Regions from separate parts of the Pantoea sp. App145 genome, predicted to be linked through region 1. Evidence: riboswitches for the same ligand, from Rfam matches in the RefSeq annotation. Region 1 holds a riboswitch; the other holds the start of a gene.

Region 1 (7,232 bases):
AAAAAAACACGAACTCTCATGCATTGCATCCACACATGCCTTATTTATAGCACAAACTCCATCTGTAACAACCAGTTATAACGAGACAATACCTTTCTTCAAATTATCTTACGTAAAGAGGTGATTTATGCAAATCTATAAACATGCATTGATACTGGTACATGACGAAACTGATGGTCAGCTGTTATTAGAGCACGCAGAGAGAATGGCCGTTCAGATGAAAACACAAATCACGGTTGGTCATATAAGTGAAGATTACCGTGAGCTTAACTATATCTGGGATGCCCCGGCTCAGGACCTGCAATCACGAACGATTATAAAGGATAAAGCAATGTTAAGCAAACTGGTTGAAACTTCACAGGTAAATGTGCACGTCAGTTCTATCGTCAGTATTCACCGATTTAAAGATGTTTCTTCATTAGTAGAAAACGAGCAAATCGACCTTGTTATGTTAGGTCATAAGAATCGACTTTTTGGCGTGTACAGGTCATTTTCCTTCGAGTTTATTAATCACCTTGCTGTGGATGTCTTAATAAAACATATCCCACCCTCATGAGAGGTCTGGAAATTGATTGTAAGCAAGCACGCTGGGATCGATAAACATGAAAAAAAGAACAATCAAATACGAGGGTTTTCTAATGAGGACAAAACCAATAATATTCTCAACAGTTGTCGGAATAATTATAACCTATATAATAATTTTTATGTTCGGAACCTTTCTCGGCCGCCCGCTATCAGATGATGTTACTATAATCATAGCACTTATTACAGGCTCATTATGCCAGTTGTTTACGTACCACTTGTGGAAATAAATTAATCATGTAAGGTGGATCACCCCGCCTTACTGATAAGATGTTCTTCAAAAAAAATCTCATTAAAAAGATCTTCGCCATAGCTCGTATCCTGGGGCTCTCCAGGAAATATCTTATAAGTTCTTCCCCCATTCTGTTCTCTCTGAGCTGACAGAAATACAGTGTCATTATGATTCTCGCTAAAATATTCACATGCGAATTCAGAGGTGTGTGTTACAAAAAGCACTTTTACATTTGATTCTGTCAGAGCAGTAACGATGTTACGGATGATTTCGGCCCCTTCACGGCTGTTGGTTGCTGAAAATGATTCGTTAAAAAGCACTAAATCATCATATCTTAATTTATCAATAATATTGCTCATCCTTTTTAATTCCTCGTCCAGTTTTCCACTCGTTATAGTACTGTCCTCTTCACACTTATAGTGAGTAAAAATCCTCCGACTGACATCTGACGAAAAATATCCGGCCGTTACGAACATCCCTATTTGCATCATTAACTGAGCTAACCCAACACTCCTGAGAAAAGTTGATTTCCCACCCTGGTTTGCTCCAGTAATAATCAATGTACTTTTATTGTCTGTTTTCAGATTATTACTGACTATATTTTCATCGGACAGCAGAGTAAGGCACGTATCATACAAAGAATCGAATACAAGATGGCGCTCTCCTTTTTGTATGGGCACTGGTAGAGATATATGAATATTCCTTGAAAAAAGTTTTTTTGACAGATTAAGGCATGCAATATAAAAGCCTATTTCCGCCCTTAAGGAATTAAAGAAACTGAGCAGATGTGCTGTCGCCTGTGCCATCGCGTTCGCAATTAATATAATACCCTGGTCCTGAAGATCGCTCAGTGCCCTGGCCCCATTATCATCCCGGGGGGCGATGGTTACAGTATAAAAATCTCTTTCATGATTAAAGATACGATGTAACCACTGCCATCGTTCTGGATGAATGACTTTTCTGAGTATGTATTTTCTTGCTTTGTTTCCTGCACCCAGCTCTGCACTTATGGAAACACCTCTCTTAAACGTCATCTCCTTCAGCTTTTTTTCAATTTCAGACAGATAATCTTCATTCAGTTCTGAAATCAGAAGTTTCATGAGTCGTCTGAAGCCAGACGAATGAAATTTATCAATGTTCACCTCAGCCGTAGCTCTTAACTTCCGCAAATGCTCAAGAAGAAAACGAGTATAAGTCAGTGACTGATGTAATACGGCCGAAGGATAATGCCCAAAAAGGCCATAATGAAGCTTTTCCTTTTCCATCATTATGCAATTAACAACCGTTTCATACATGTTTTCGACTGTTTCCTGGTTTTCAATAACATCTTTTAAAACAGCCTGTCGGTACTCAATTTCCTGTACTTCAGTCATAGGAGATGAAAAGGCTTTTTTTACTACTGCTTCTAAAAAATCATCCCCGTCAGACATCGCATCAAATAGAACCTGAAGTTCAAGGTCCTTCATCAACAGTGTGTAACCTTCATAAAACTCGTTGTCGATGATAAACTCAGCATCAGGGTACATCAGATAAGTTTTCATATACGAATCCTCATTTTTATTTCCCGGTAAGTCAGGCAGTACTTTTTAACAAGAGAGGAGGAGTAGGCCAGTCCATCAGACGGCTTTCGTATTATTTTATACGTTCTGCCACCGTTTTTTTCTTCATCGACTGCACTCATCAGACTTACAATTGACCTGCTTAATGTGGTCAGCTCATCAATGAATGTTACACACACACCTATTGCACCTAGGGAAATAACCTTCTGCATTATTTTTGTGCCCAGGTAAGTGGCATCCTTCGAAGTGGTCGATGTGAATATCTCATTCATTATTATAAGGCTGTCTGAACTGGCAGAATTCAGTATCGCTTTTATCCTTACAAGATCGTCATAAAGCTTCCCTCTTAAATTCCGGATGTTTTCGCTTTGTTCAAAGTGAGTGTATATGCAATCAACCAGATAAAACTGGGACTGTTCTGCGGGCACATAAAGCCCTAAAATTGCAAGGTAATGCATCTGTCCAATCATGCGGGCAAACGTCGTTTTGCCACCTTGGTTGGGGCCAGATATTAAGAAAATCCTTTCATTTCCATCCAGTTCAAAATCATTTCTGATAATGGTGTCTATGCTATCTTTCATCGAATCAGCCAATGCCAGATCATATGAGCCGACTGAGTATATTTTTTTACTCTCACGCTGTACCATGGGAAGACAGAATGGCAGTCCTTTTTTTTTATATTTGCTCATATACTCAATAAAAGAAAGATAGAACTGTATATCCTTTTCAAATTTTTCTATTTTTATATTAAAGTAACCCTTGGTTTCAGTCAGAAAAAATTCCATCCTGTTAAATTTATCCGGGAACAGCATTGCCACTCTGTCCAGTATCTGCCCTTCGACATGATTCATTCCTGAGTTACTGCTCTTAAGCTCCAGATCAGTCTGTACATCGTGCTGCCTGAACTTCGAGAAGACTGAAATAACTTCATCACTGAAGTTTATCTGATTGTGATATCTCTCAACATAAACGGTATCTCCGGTTATTCGGATGAGATATTTAATGCTATCTAACTGCGCGCATATGGCTCTGGATTCTTCTTCGAGATGGCAGAATTCTTCACTTGCACCATAACTCAACAGGAACTGTAAGAAAAGCTGCAAGCCGTGTGAGTGCAGCGGTAATCCTTTCAGGTGTTGCGTCAGATTTTTAACTGCCTCACAATACAGCGTGACACAGTGTAAATCCCAGCGAAGTTGCTGCCACTTGTAATACCTGTATTCTTTTTTCTCCTTTATCAACTGTATTTCCCTTACATCTTTTGAGAATCTCAATAGTGCATTACAGACATCCTTTTTCTCCATGTCACAAAAAACCGCTTGTCGGTATTTTATGGTTTTTATATCCTTGAGGGGGGTGTGGTAGATTTCTCTTAAATTGTATCCCTCCCTGCCATCAGTAACAGCATCTATTATTTTATCCAGATTCAGATCAACGAAACAATTCGGCATGATTTTTTTGTCAAATATATATGCCTTTCTGTTTTCGTCTGGGTATAAGATATTATCATATTCCATAACTACCTCGTTCATTAATATCATTATCAATGAATGATCTCATGCATATTATTGCCGTATCACTGTCACCGGGCACCTTGCATGATCAATAACCTGTCTTGCCACCGAACCCAGGAGCCAGCGCTCAAACAGTGAGTAACCGCGGTGTCCCAGCACAATATGATCTATTTGATTGCCGTCAGCATATCGCAACAGCTGCTCTGCCGGATGTCCGGTCACGACTCGGAATTTCGTATCACTACCCAGCTCTGAGTGGTGATTCTTCAGGTGTTTGAGCATCGAATTGAAATGGGCCTGCGTTTTTTTTACCACATCCTGTAACTCAACTTCGCCACCAAACTCTGGTGGCTGACAGACAGCAATAACATGAATGTGACTGCCGAATTTTTTCGCCAGTTCACATGAGTAATCCAGTGCCGCACGTGCAGAGTCAGAACCGTCATAAGCAATAAGAATTTCTTTCATCATCATCAGGCTCTCCTTCAAATCTGATGTTTCCCGGATATTGATCGTCGGGCTGTGTTGTCTTCTCTCACGGCTTTACTGCTTTCCTCATCATCAGGTAGTAAATGTCTGGGTAGGAAAAATGCATTCGCGATTAGTGTAGGAATAACTGCACTACCTATTACAGCTGCTACGAGAGCGGAATATTGTGATTCATTGATAAGTTTGTGTGACAAACCGAATAACGCTGATATCGTCCCAAATGTCAGACCTGTAGACATCAAAAGAGTGGTGTACATTCCCTCCTGAGCACTGGAACCATAGGCGCGACTCAGAGGATATACACCTGCCATTTTGGCGCACATTTTTACTGCCAATAATGTTAAAAATGCTCCTGGTGCTGCCACCAAAGCGGGCAGGGAGACCAGTGAACCAGCCCTTATAAAATAGAATGGCGTTAACAATCCAAATGTGAGCGTTCTGAGGCGACGAATCAGCGCATGGTCTTTTCCGACAGTGCCGGCAAGCACCATGCCTATCAGATATGCAGGCAGTACAGCTTCGCTGTCAGCCCAGGTGGCGAGCCCCCCTAATCCAAACAAGCATAACATCAGAAATTTTGCTTCAAGCTCTGAAGGTCGTTCCCCGAAACGTCGAAAGAACCGCGGAGTCAGCCAGGGAAGAATAAAGGCTGCTGCAACTATTGCACCGGTAAATGCCACCGTTTTCATAGTAAAGGGGGCGAAAATTATACCCAGTGCAATAACTGTGGCCAGATCGTTGACAAAACATGCAGCCAGAACGGTTTTTCCGTATTCAGAATTATTAAATCCTAATTCAAGCATTACTGCATAAACTACGGCTACTGAAGTCGTTGACATTGCAATTCCTGCCAGCCAGCTTGCCGGTTGCGTCCATCCAAACCCCCAATACGCCACTGCTGCACAAAGCAGGAAAGGTACAAAGAAGCCAATTAATCCGATGAATAATGCCTGCTTCCACTGCTTTCTGAATACCCCGGGGTCAAGTTCCGCTCCGGCCAGAAAAGTCAGGAGTATCGCTCCTGCTCCAGAAAGAAACTGGATCCAGCTGGAATTGCCGGCGAGCACTGTCGCGCCAAGCAATGCCCCAATAAAGAGTTGCGCGATAGTACCCACAACAATCTCAGACAATGCCGTGGCTATACGCAGATAAATTGACAGAAGCGTCGCGACTAAGGCAAGCCCCAGCCACAGGGCTGCCTGAAACCATATTTCAGTCATAAGCTTCACCATATAAATCTGAACGAATGTCACAGGAAGCAGAGTGACGGAATCGCTCTGATGAATGCTGACTCAGGGAAAGTACGAATCTGTTTGACTGGTTCATGATGTCTCCCACACACAGACTTTCTGACAAGTCAGAAAGCATCATATCGTGTAGGCATCATCAGCCATTGCGGGCGGTTAAGGGAGGAATGCCATCTCCTTATTACAACTTAGCAGATACTCGCGGGATCTGTTGAAAATAATCTTTGACATGCACTTAATTAATCAAAAAAGCAAAGGAAAATTATCTTATCGCAATGAAAGTATTCATATTTTTAGGTTTAAAAAATTATTCTTTGAAAAAATTTTCTGAATTATGAACATAATAATTATTGTTATCTGAACTTACTGAGTCATGCTGGCATAATTTTCCTGCCGTGGGCACACAATCAGGTCTTTCTGAAGGGCGCGACAGAATTTGTTATCACTGGCACCGTTACACTACGGATGCTCATAAACTTCATTGGAATTACTCTGGCACAACAAGTATTGTTCGGGCTCTTATGTACCTCCAATCCTTCACTCCCGTTTTCTGGCACGGGTAAAAAATTGCCACAAAACGATTACCAGTTTGTAAAAAGTATCAGAAACTGAATTCAGGGTGATGGCATTCCACCTTATCCAACCGCTCCTCCCTGGGAGCTGATGACGCCTGGTATGTCTCATTTTATCCATTTGAGGCATGTCAGGCTCATACCGTTTGTTCAGTGGCCTGCATGCTTTATCAGCAGGGTATGTCATAAAAGGTTTTCCGTTATGGCGGCAGCGGAACTGCCAGAGAATCAGACGTTAATCAGGCCTGCCTGCGCACGGCGGTGAAGAGACCTTTTCTGAAGGCTGTGAATTCAGATCGGGATGATGGTATCAAACAGCCAGACAGCGGCGACAGACAGGATAACCGCCATGACTGTCTCGCCAACAAGGATGAATTTCTCCTGCCGCAGTCCTTCCCCGGTATACAGGTGCAGTCGGTATCCCTCCCGGTTAAGCCGTTTTACCCTCAGCCAGTTAAGGAATCGCATCACCAGTCGGGACCAGAGGATGACCAGCAGAATCAGCAGAAGGCAGACCAGCGCCCGCTGTTCAAAACTTAACTGAGAAGTCTGCAACCCTGTCTCCATCGCCATCCCCGCATCATTAGCCCGTCGTCTGCACATACACTACACCGCCTCCGGTTTACAGAGGTACCATCATGACACAGGTTCAGTCTGCACGTTTCCCCTCACCTTCGGGGGCGGACTGCATGCCGTGGCGGCGCATAACCTCACCAATGTCTTTGTCCGTCAGCGATGCCAGCACGATGGCCGACCGGATCCACAAACACCCGGAGGAACGAACTGTATTCCCCGCTGGAAATCATCACTGAACTGAAACCCGTATCACGTGCGGGCTGGAAACCGCGGATAACCAGCGTCTCCATTTCGCTGAACTGATCCGGGTTGGCATTGAGGTAGGTTTTGAACGCTTTTGCATCCTGCAGCAGCGTCACTTTGGCATCCGGCGATTTCATGTACAGCACCACGCCGCCGGCCTGCGCCGCCCGGGCGGCCTGATTTTACCCCGTTAACCTGACAGAAAGGATAAGAGCATG
Region 2 (8,283 bases), on a different replicon from region 1:
GGCCGATCATTTCCGTCATCATCCGCCGGGCTGATTCCTTCCATATTGGAAGGAATAAAAGCCATTTTGCCCGGATTATCACCCATCTGCTCAACGGGTAAGCTAACCAGCATCACCACAGAGGAGCAGAGCGATGTTGGTAAACGGTAAGTGGAGCGCAGAGTGGCATCCGGTGCAGGCCACCGATAAACAGGGCGGCTTTGTCCGTCAGACATCCAGTTTTCGTCACTGGATCAGCAACGACGGATCGACCGAATTTGCCGCCGAGCCAGATCGCTATCATTTGTATGTGGCGCTGATTTGTCCGTGGGCCTCACGCACCCTGATTGCCCGCAGCCTGAAAGGGCTGGAGCAGGTGATTAGCGTATCGGTGGTGGAACCGCAGCTTGGTGAGCAGGGCTGGCATTTCGGCGATTATCCCGGTGCCAATCGCGATACCCTGAACAACGCCGAATACCTGCATGAACTCTATACCCGTGCCGCTGCTGATTTCACTGGCCGCGCCACCGTACCGGTGTTGTGGGATAAAAAGACCCAGACCATCGTGAATAACGAATCCGCTGATATCCTGCGTATGCTGAACAGCGGTTTTGGATCCCTGGCCGATAACAGCATCGATCTTTATCCGGCGGATCTGCAAAGCGAGATCGACGCTCTGAATGAATCGATCTATCCACGCCTGAATAACGGCGTGTATCGCACCGGTTTCGCCACCACGCAAATCAGCTACCAGCAGGCGTTTCATGATGTCTTCAGCCAGCTGGATGAGCTGGAAGAACGGCTGAGTGACGGGCGTACCTTCCTGCTGGGCGAGCAGCTGACGGAAGCGGATATTCGCCTGTTTGTCACGCTGATCCGCTTTGACGCCGCGTACCACGGGCTGTTCAAATGCAACCTGCGTCGCCTGCGCGACTATCCGCAGCTCAATCGTTACCTGAAGAGTATGCTGGCAGTTTCTGGCGTGCGTCAGACAGTGAATATCGACCATATCAAACAGGGTTACTATTCAATCAAGGCACTGAATCCGAATGGTATTGTGCCGGTTGGCCCGGATATGGCGGAATACGGTTTTTAAGGAGCAGCAAGATGGCAAAAGCGTTAGTGATTTTTCTCCACGGCGTTGGCAGTAATGGCGCTGACCTGGCGGGACTTGGCCAGCACTGGGCCAGCGTGTTACCGGATGTGGCGTTCGCCTCGCCGAATGCCCCGATGCCGTTCGAACACGGTATGGGTTATCAGTGGTTCAGCCTGAACGGCGTCACCACGGAAAATCGTCCGGCGCGGATCCGTGAAGCGCGGGCCGCGTTTGATGCCACGCTGCAACCGCTGATGGCGCAGCATGGGTTTACCGATGCCTGGGATAAAGTGATTCTGGTGGGATTCTCGCAGGGTTCGATCATGGCACTCGATGCGCTGGCAGCAGGCCGCCATCCGCTGGCGGGCGTGGTGGCGTTCTCGGGCCGTCTGGCGTTCGATGGCGCGTTGACACCGCAGCCGCATACGCCCGCCCTGTTGATTCACGGCCATGCTGACGGGGTGATTCCGTGGACCGAAAGCGAATCTGCCGCGCAGCGCCTGAAATCTGCCGGTGTGACGGTGGAGACTCGCTTCGAACCGACCACCGGTCATACCATTTCGTCGCAGGGCGCAATGGAAGCCGCCGCCTTTATCGCCCAATGCTTGCAGGATTAAGGCCAGTAGCGATTCAGCGCTGCCCAGGCCTGTTGTGCAGCCACAGCCGGTGGCTGCGCTTTTAATGCATCGTTAAACACTTCAATGCCGACCGGGCCGTTATAGCCCGCGCTTTTCAACTTATCGACAAAACGCTCCACCTCGATGATACCATCGCCAGGCAGTAAACGCTGGTGGCGTGCCATATCGATAATGGCGTCGTTATTCTGCGGCGGCAGCACCGCCATATCGCACAGCTGAACTTCATAGATACGATCGGCGGGGATACCATCGAGTTGCGCCGCATCGCCCCCCAGGGCGCAGATGTGGAACAGATCGACCACCAGACCGATATTGGGTTGATCCAGCCGTTGCAGCCGCTCCCACGCCAGCGGCAGGGTGTTATCGACGCTGCACCACGCCATTGGCTCGTACATAATTCGCATCTTATGACGCGCCGCTTCCGAGGCCATCCAGCGCAGATCTTCATCGATACGATCGGCCAGGCAATCTTCCCGCGTGGTAGCCGGAGCCTGAATGGTGTCGCAGCCCAGCGCTTGGGCAATCTGAATAAACTGACGCAATTCTTCGCGCTTTTGCAGACGTTCACGATCCGGCGCACCGGTGAAGTCGCGTAATACCTGCAAATTGGTAAACCGGAGTTGCTGCTCTGCGGCCAATTGCGCCAGCGCCAGCGTCCCCTGTGCGCTGGCCTGTACATCTTCACGCCAGATTTCAACCTGATCAAAGCCAGCCGCACGCGCCGCACGCAATTTCTGTTCTGGCTCACCGTTTAACAACACCAGGTTAAGGAATTTGGGGTGACTACTCATCAACGGGCTCCTTAATCGTCCGGATAAATCGGTGACAAATTCTGTGCGTCACGCGCACAGAACTCTGACCAGTATCTACCTCTTAATGGTTATTTCAAGCGTGCTGTTTATCCTAAGAGATTGACCACGGCAAATCCGGCGAACGTCATCAGTAAAGAACCAATAACGTGCACCATCACACTCGACATGGCCCAGAAATATTTCCCCGTCTGCAACAGCACCACAATTTCGGCTGAAAAGGTGGAAAAGGTCGTGAGGCCGCCGCAGAGGCCGGTGACAATCAGCAATTTCCATACCGGGTCGAGGTGAGGATTCTTTAAAAACCATGCCATCGCAGCACCAATAATAAACCCACCCGCCAGATTCACCAGCAAGGTGCCAGGCGGTAGATTGGGAAACAACGTATTAAAGCGGAGAGAAATCAACCAGCGCAGTGAACAGCCAATAGCACCACCGAGCATAACGGCCAACAGCGATTTCAACATAAATGTGTAGCTCCTGAGATGAGAAACGCGCAGGGCCGCGGCAGGACAGAAAAACACCTGACACACCGCCGTCTCCCGCGCAGGGATAAGAGTGTTGTCAGGCGTCATCAGCCGTCTGTTGCCAGAACGGCGGTTGGGGAAGGTGGCACGCCATCACCTTAGGGGGAAGATAATACGCTGGCTGATACTGGCAGACAATATGTGACTGGCAACAAGGTGTTGGATAAAAGGCCCCGCAAATAGCACCTTCGCAATCACCCATTTTTGTTTTACCTTGCCAGAAAACGAACTGGAGATCCCAATGCGCACCCTGATTTTTGATACTGATATCGGCGTGGATGACGCCTTTGCGCTGGCCTATGCCGCGCGCACTCAGCATTTGCTGGGCATCACCACGGTGTTTGGCAATGTTGCGGTGGGTCAGGCGGTAAAAAATGCCAGGCTGTTTTGCGAGAAGATGGGGATTGATGCGCCGGTCTATCGCGGCTGTTCACGCCCGCTGGCACTGGCTCCGTCGGCACCGGCGCGTCTGCATGGCGAAGATGGTCTGGGCGATGCCTTTACCAATCCCCATAGCGACCAGGCCCCCAGCGCAGTGCAATTTATTATCGACAGCGTGCGCGCCCATCCACACGCCATCACCCTGGTGGCGATTGGCCCGTTGACCAACATCGCCAGCGCGATTAATCAGGCACCGGATATTATTCCGCTGGTGAAAGAACTGGTGATTATGGGCGGTGCGTTTGGCACCGACGGCCACAGCGGTAATGTCACGCCTTTCGCGGAATTCAATATCTGGAAGGACCCGCATGCCGCCGATCAGGTGCTGGCATCAAAGCTGCCAGTGGTGGTGGTGCCGCTGGATGTCACCCATAAGGTGTTGATTACCGGCGCAGAAGTGCGGCAGCTCAATCAGCCGGTGTTGAGCGCCATCTGCCGTCCGTATCTGGCGTATAGCCTGGAGAAAGAAGGATTTGATGGCATGGCGCTGCACGACACGCTGACCCTTTCCTGGCTGGCGCTGCCGCATGCTTTCCACCTGACGGAAGCGCCGGTACGGGTGGTGACCGAGGGCATCAGCAGCGGCCAAACGCTGCGCCGCCTGAACGCCCTCGCCTCTCGTCATGACCCTTTCGCCGGGTTGCGTGCACAGCGCCTGTGTCTGGGGGTAGAAGCTGACGCGGTGCGCCAGCACTTTTTCGCCACCTTGCAGGCTTAACGCTTTTGTAGCGGCGCGATTTATCGCGCGAAGTGAATAACGCCTTTGATTAACTCGCGGTTGTTAATCACATCAGGTTCAAAGGTTTCCGCCAGGGTGGAGAAATCATAATGACGATTGAGCATCATGTCGGCACGTAGCTGGCCCGTTGCCATCAGTTCGCGCACTGTATCGAAATCTTCGCGCGTGGCGTTACGGCTGCCCATCAGCGTGGTTTCTTTTTTGTGGAACTCGGTATCCGGGATCACCAAATCGCCTTTGTGCAGGCCGACAAACACGATGGTGCCACCGTGACGGATCAGTTTCACCGCGCCGTTCATCGCCGCCGGGCTGCCGGTGGCGTCAATCACCTTCGCCGCCAGTCGGCCACCAAACTGCGCGCGCAGGGTGGCATCAAAATCCGCATCCAGCGGGTTGATGGTGGTCAGATTAAGGTGTTGCGTGACATGCGCCCGCCGTTGTTCGCTGGTATCGGCAACCACCACTTGCGCCCCTGCGGCGGCAGCGATGGCAGCAACCCCGAGGCCAATGGGTCCGGCTCCGACCACCAGCACCTGTTCATCTGCCGCCACGGCCGCCCGACGTATCGCGTGTGCGCTGATGGCAAAAGGTTCGATGAGGGCTGCGGCTTCTACCGCCACATCATCCACCGCCAGTAAGTTGTTTTGCGGCACGCTGAGTAGCTCACAGAAGCCGCCATCCTGATGCACGCCAATCACCGAAATGTTTTCACAGCAGTTGGTTTTGCCACTCTGGCAGGCATCGCACTGCTGGCAGGAAACATAAGGGATCAGCGCCACGCGCTGGCCGGGGGTAAAACCGCTGGCCGCACTGCCCAGCGCCACCACTTCGCCACACAGCTCATGGCCCAGCACGCGCGGATAGCTAAAGAACGGCTGATTCCCCGCCCAGGCGTGAATATCGGTGCCGCAAATCCCGGCGGTAATCGGTTTGATCAGGACCTCGTGTGCTGCGGGGGTCGGTCTGGGGCGCTGCTGCCACACCATGCTGCGGGGTTCCATTACCACCAGGGTTTTCATGCTTGTCATAGGTTTCTCCTGTGCTGATGTCGCAGTTATGGCGAAAATCGATGTTAACGGCTTGTTGCGCATACGGAAGTGTGAAGTAACACGATTTTTTTGGGCTTTCGATGGTTTTTAATAAATAAAAAACCGGAGCCTGCTATGAGCCGAAGCCAGAATCTGCGCCAGAACGTGATCAACCAAATGCTGGAAGGTATTGCCCAGCGCCATATTCGTTCACCCTTACCACCGCAGGCGGCGCTGGCGGAAATGTTCAATATCAGCCGTACCACGGTGCGCCATACCCTGCATTACCTGCATCAGCGTGGTGTGCTGGAAAAGGTGGATGAGACTTACGTCATCGTGCGTGATCCTGGCGACGAGGACGGTTTCATCGCTCTCACCCCGCCGATCGAGCAGCAGGCGGCGCAATTTGAGCAAACGTTTTTTAATCTGATCAACCAGCGGCTGCTGATGCCAGGCGATACCTTTACCGAGCTGCAACTGGCGCAGCGGGTGAAGGTCAGTCCGGTGGTGGTGCGGGAATTTCTGCTACGGTTTATGCGCTACAACCTGCTGGAACCGGTAAAACGCGGCCAGTGGCGCATGAAGAAGTTCGATCAGGATTACGCGGAGAAGCTGTTTGAACTGCGTGAAATGTTAGAAACCCATGCGCTGAACCGTTTTCTCAATCTGTCCTCGCATGACGAGCGCTGGATTCAGGCGCGTGATTTGCTTGACCGCCATCGCGCGATGCGTGACACCATCGCCAGCGATTATCGCCACTTCGCCGCACTGGATAAGGAGATGCATTCGCTCATCCTCTCCGCTGCCAATAACCCGTTTTTCAATCAGTCGCTGGAGATCATCTCGGTGATTTTTCATTCACATTATCAATGGGATGAGAGTGATTTGAAGCAGCGAAATATTGTGGCGCTGGAGGAGCATATGGCGATTCTCACCGCGCTGATTAGCCGCCAGGATGTGGAAGCCCTGTGCGCCCTGCACACCCATCTTGGTACTGCTAAGAGCTCAATGATCCGCTCAATTCGTCAGTACAATTAAAAACCGATTAAAAACCACAAATCATTAGCTCCCGCACGAATCAGAAACATCTTTGCAACATCCTGTCACCTTTGCTTCTAGTCTCGAGCCATCTGTTGAGGTCGCATCTGTTGGCGACCACAGAATCCCACACTGACTGATAACGATAAGTACCCAGCTCCGGGAGGTTGCAATGGAAAATACATCAGCTCGTGGTCGCGAGACAGCGCCAGCCCCAGCCGCAGATGGACGTGATTTCGTCCCCGCCCGTGGCGATGTGGTGCGCTCACCGCGCATCAAAAAGATTCAGATGACAGCGATGTTGTTGTTGCTGTTTGCCGCCATCATTAACTATCTCGACCGCAGTTCACTGTCGGTGGCCAATATGACCATTCGCGGTGAGCTGGGTCTGTCCGCCACCGAGATTGGTGTACTGCTGTCGGCGTTTTCGCTGGCTTACGGTCTGGCGCAGCTGCCATGTGGCGCGCTGCTGGATCGCAAAGGTCCACGCATCATGCTGGCACTGGGGATGTTCTTCTGGTCGCTGTTCCAGGCGGCAGCGGGGATGGTGCATAACTTTACCCAGTTTATCCTGGTGCGCATCGGCCTCGGCATTGGCGAAGCGCCGATGAACCCGTGCGGTGTGAAGGTAATTAACGACTGGTTCAACATTAAAGATCGCGGCATGCCAATGGGGATGTTTAACGCCGCGTCGATGATTGGCCTGTCTATCGCCCCGCCGATTCTGGCGGCGATGATGCTGGTACTGGGCTGGCGTGGCATGTTTGTTACCATCGGCGTGCTGGGTATGTTCCTCGCTATCGGCTGGTATCTGGCTTATCGCAACCGTGATAACAGCAAGCTGAGCGCAGAAGAGATTCACTATTTGCAGGCGGGCAGTGTCGCGTCACGTAAAGAACCGATTAGCTTTGCCGAGTGGCGCGGGCTGTTTAAGCAACGCACCATGTGGGGCATGATGATTGGTTTCAGCGGCATCAACTACACCGCGTGGTTGTATATCGCCTGGCTGCCGGGTTACCTGCAATCTACCTATAACCTCGACCTGAAAAGCACCGGTTTGCTGGCAGCGATTCCGTTCCTGTTTGGTGCGGCGGGTATGCTGCTGAACGGTTATGTGGTGGATGCGCTGGTCCGTCGCGGTATGGACGCGGTGAAGGTGCGTAAAGTGAGTATCGTCAGCGGCATGTTGCTGTCTGCGGCGTTCACTGCCTTCGTAACCCGCGCCACCGACACCACCAGCGCGGTGACGTTAATCGGGATGGCGCTGTTTTGTATCCATTTTGCCGGTACATCCTGCTGGGGGTTGATTCACGCGAACGTTACCGCTCGCATGACCGCTTCGGTCGGCAGTATCCAGAACTTTGCCAGCTTTGTGTTTGCGTCGTTCGCTCCGGTGATCACCGGCTGGGTATTGGATACCACGAAATCTTTCAGCCTGGCGCTGATGATTTGTGCCGGTGTGACGGTGGTGGGAGCGCTGGCGTATTTGTTGTTGGTGCGTCAACCGATTACGGATGGGGTTTGATTTCAGGGTATAACCGCGTAATAAATTGCGCCGCTACGACAACGTGCAGTTATTTGTAGCGGTGCGATTTATCGCGCTCTTTTGGCCGCAACACTAACGTCAAAGGCGCGCAATGAATTGCGCCGCTACGGATTCACCGTAAAAAACCTCGACTCACACTGCCGTGCAATCTCCCACAACTTATTTCTAATCACCTGCTTCAGCTGCAAAGTCGATTGCGACTGCGGCCGATCGCGGCGACTGATCAGCATCACCTCAAACGGCAACGGTTGCGCCACCGGCAGCAGCTTGAGCTGATCGGCATAGCGACAGGCGGTGAACAGATCCACCACCCCCACGCCGCCGCCCGCCAGCACCATATCGGCAATCACCGAATAGGTTTTAATCGACAGCGACACCGCCGGCGTCAGCCCTTTATCGCGTAACGCCCGGTGCAGCACCCGACCTAGTGGGTCCTGGCTTT

Evidence for each region. Region 1 has a riboswitch for fluoride ahead of RCF31_RS24275 (cation:proton antiporter). Riboswitches for the same ligand answer to the same signal wherever they lie in the genome.
Region 2: it holds a riboswitch for fluoride, as region 1 does, so the genes downstream of both, crcB (fluoride efflux transporter CrcB) here and RCF31_RS24275 (cation:proton antiporter) in region 1, are expected to answer to the same signal.

What each region holds. Positions count from the first base shown of each region.
Region 1 is NZ_CP133292.1:284,348-291,579, forward strand. It holds gene RCF31_RS24255 (universal stress protein) at 128-556, shown strand; gene RCF31_RS24260 (MutS-related protein) at 832-2,355, opposite strand; gene RCF31_RS24265 (MutS-related protein) at 2,352-3,890, opposite strand; gene RCF31_RS24270 (universal stress protein) at 3,939-4,361, opposite strand; gene RCF31_RS24275 (cation:proton antiporter) at 4,373-5,596, opposite strand; fluoride riboswitch at 5,747-5,810, opposite strand; fluoride riboswitch at 6,233-6,303, shown strand; gene RCF31_RS24280 (hypothetical protein) at 6,487-6,798, opposite strand; partial or broken gene RCF31_RS24285 (hypothetical protein) at 6,948-7,133, opposite strand.
Region 2 is NZ_CP133290.1:3,050,501-3,058,783, reverse strand. It holds gene RCF31_RS13980 (LysR substrate-binding domain-containing protein) at 1-34, shown strand, start outside; gene RCF31_RS13975 (glutathione S-transferase family protein) at 134-1,075, shown strand; gene RCF31_RS13970 (alpha/beta hydrolase) at 1,087-1,692, shown strand; gene RCF31_RS13965 (sugar phosphate isomerase/epimerase family protein) at 1,689-2,504, opposite strand; gene crcB (fluoride efflux transporter CrcB) at 2,612-2,989, opposite strand; fluoride riboswitch at 3,081-3,156, opposite strand; gene RCF31_RS13955 (nucleoside hydrolase) at 3,291-4,208, shown strand; gene RCF31_RS13950 (zinc-binding alcohol dehydrogenase family protein) at 4,229-5,257, opposite strand; gene RCF31_RS13945 (FCD domain-containing protein) at 5,393-6,295, shown strand; gene RCF31_RS13940 (MFS transporter) at 6,468-7,820, shown strand; gene RCF31_RS13935 (LysR family transcriptional regulator) at 7,946-8,283, opposite strand, start outside.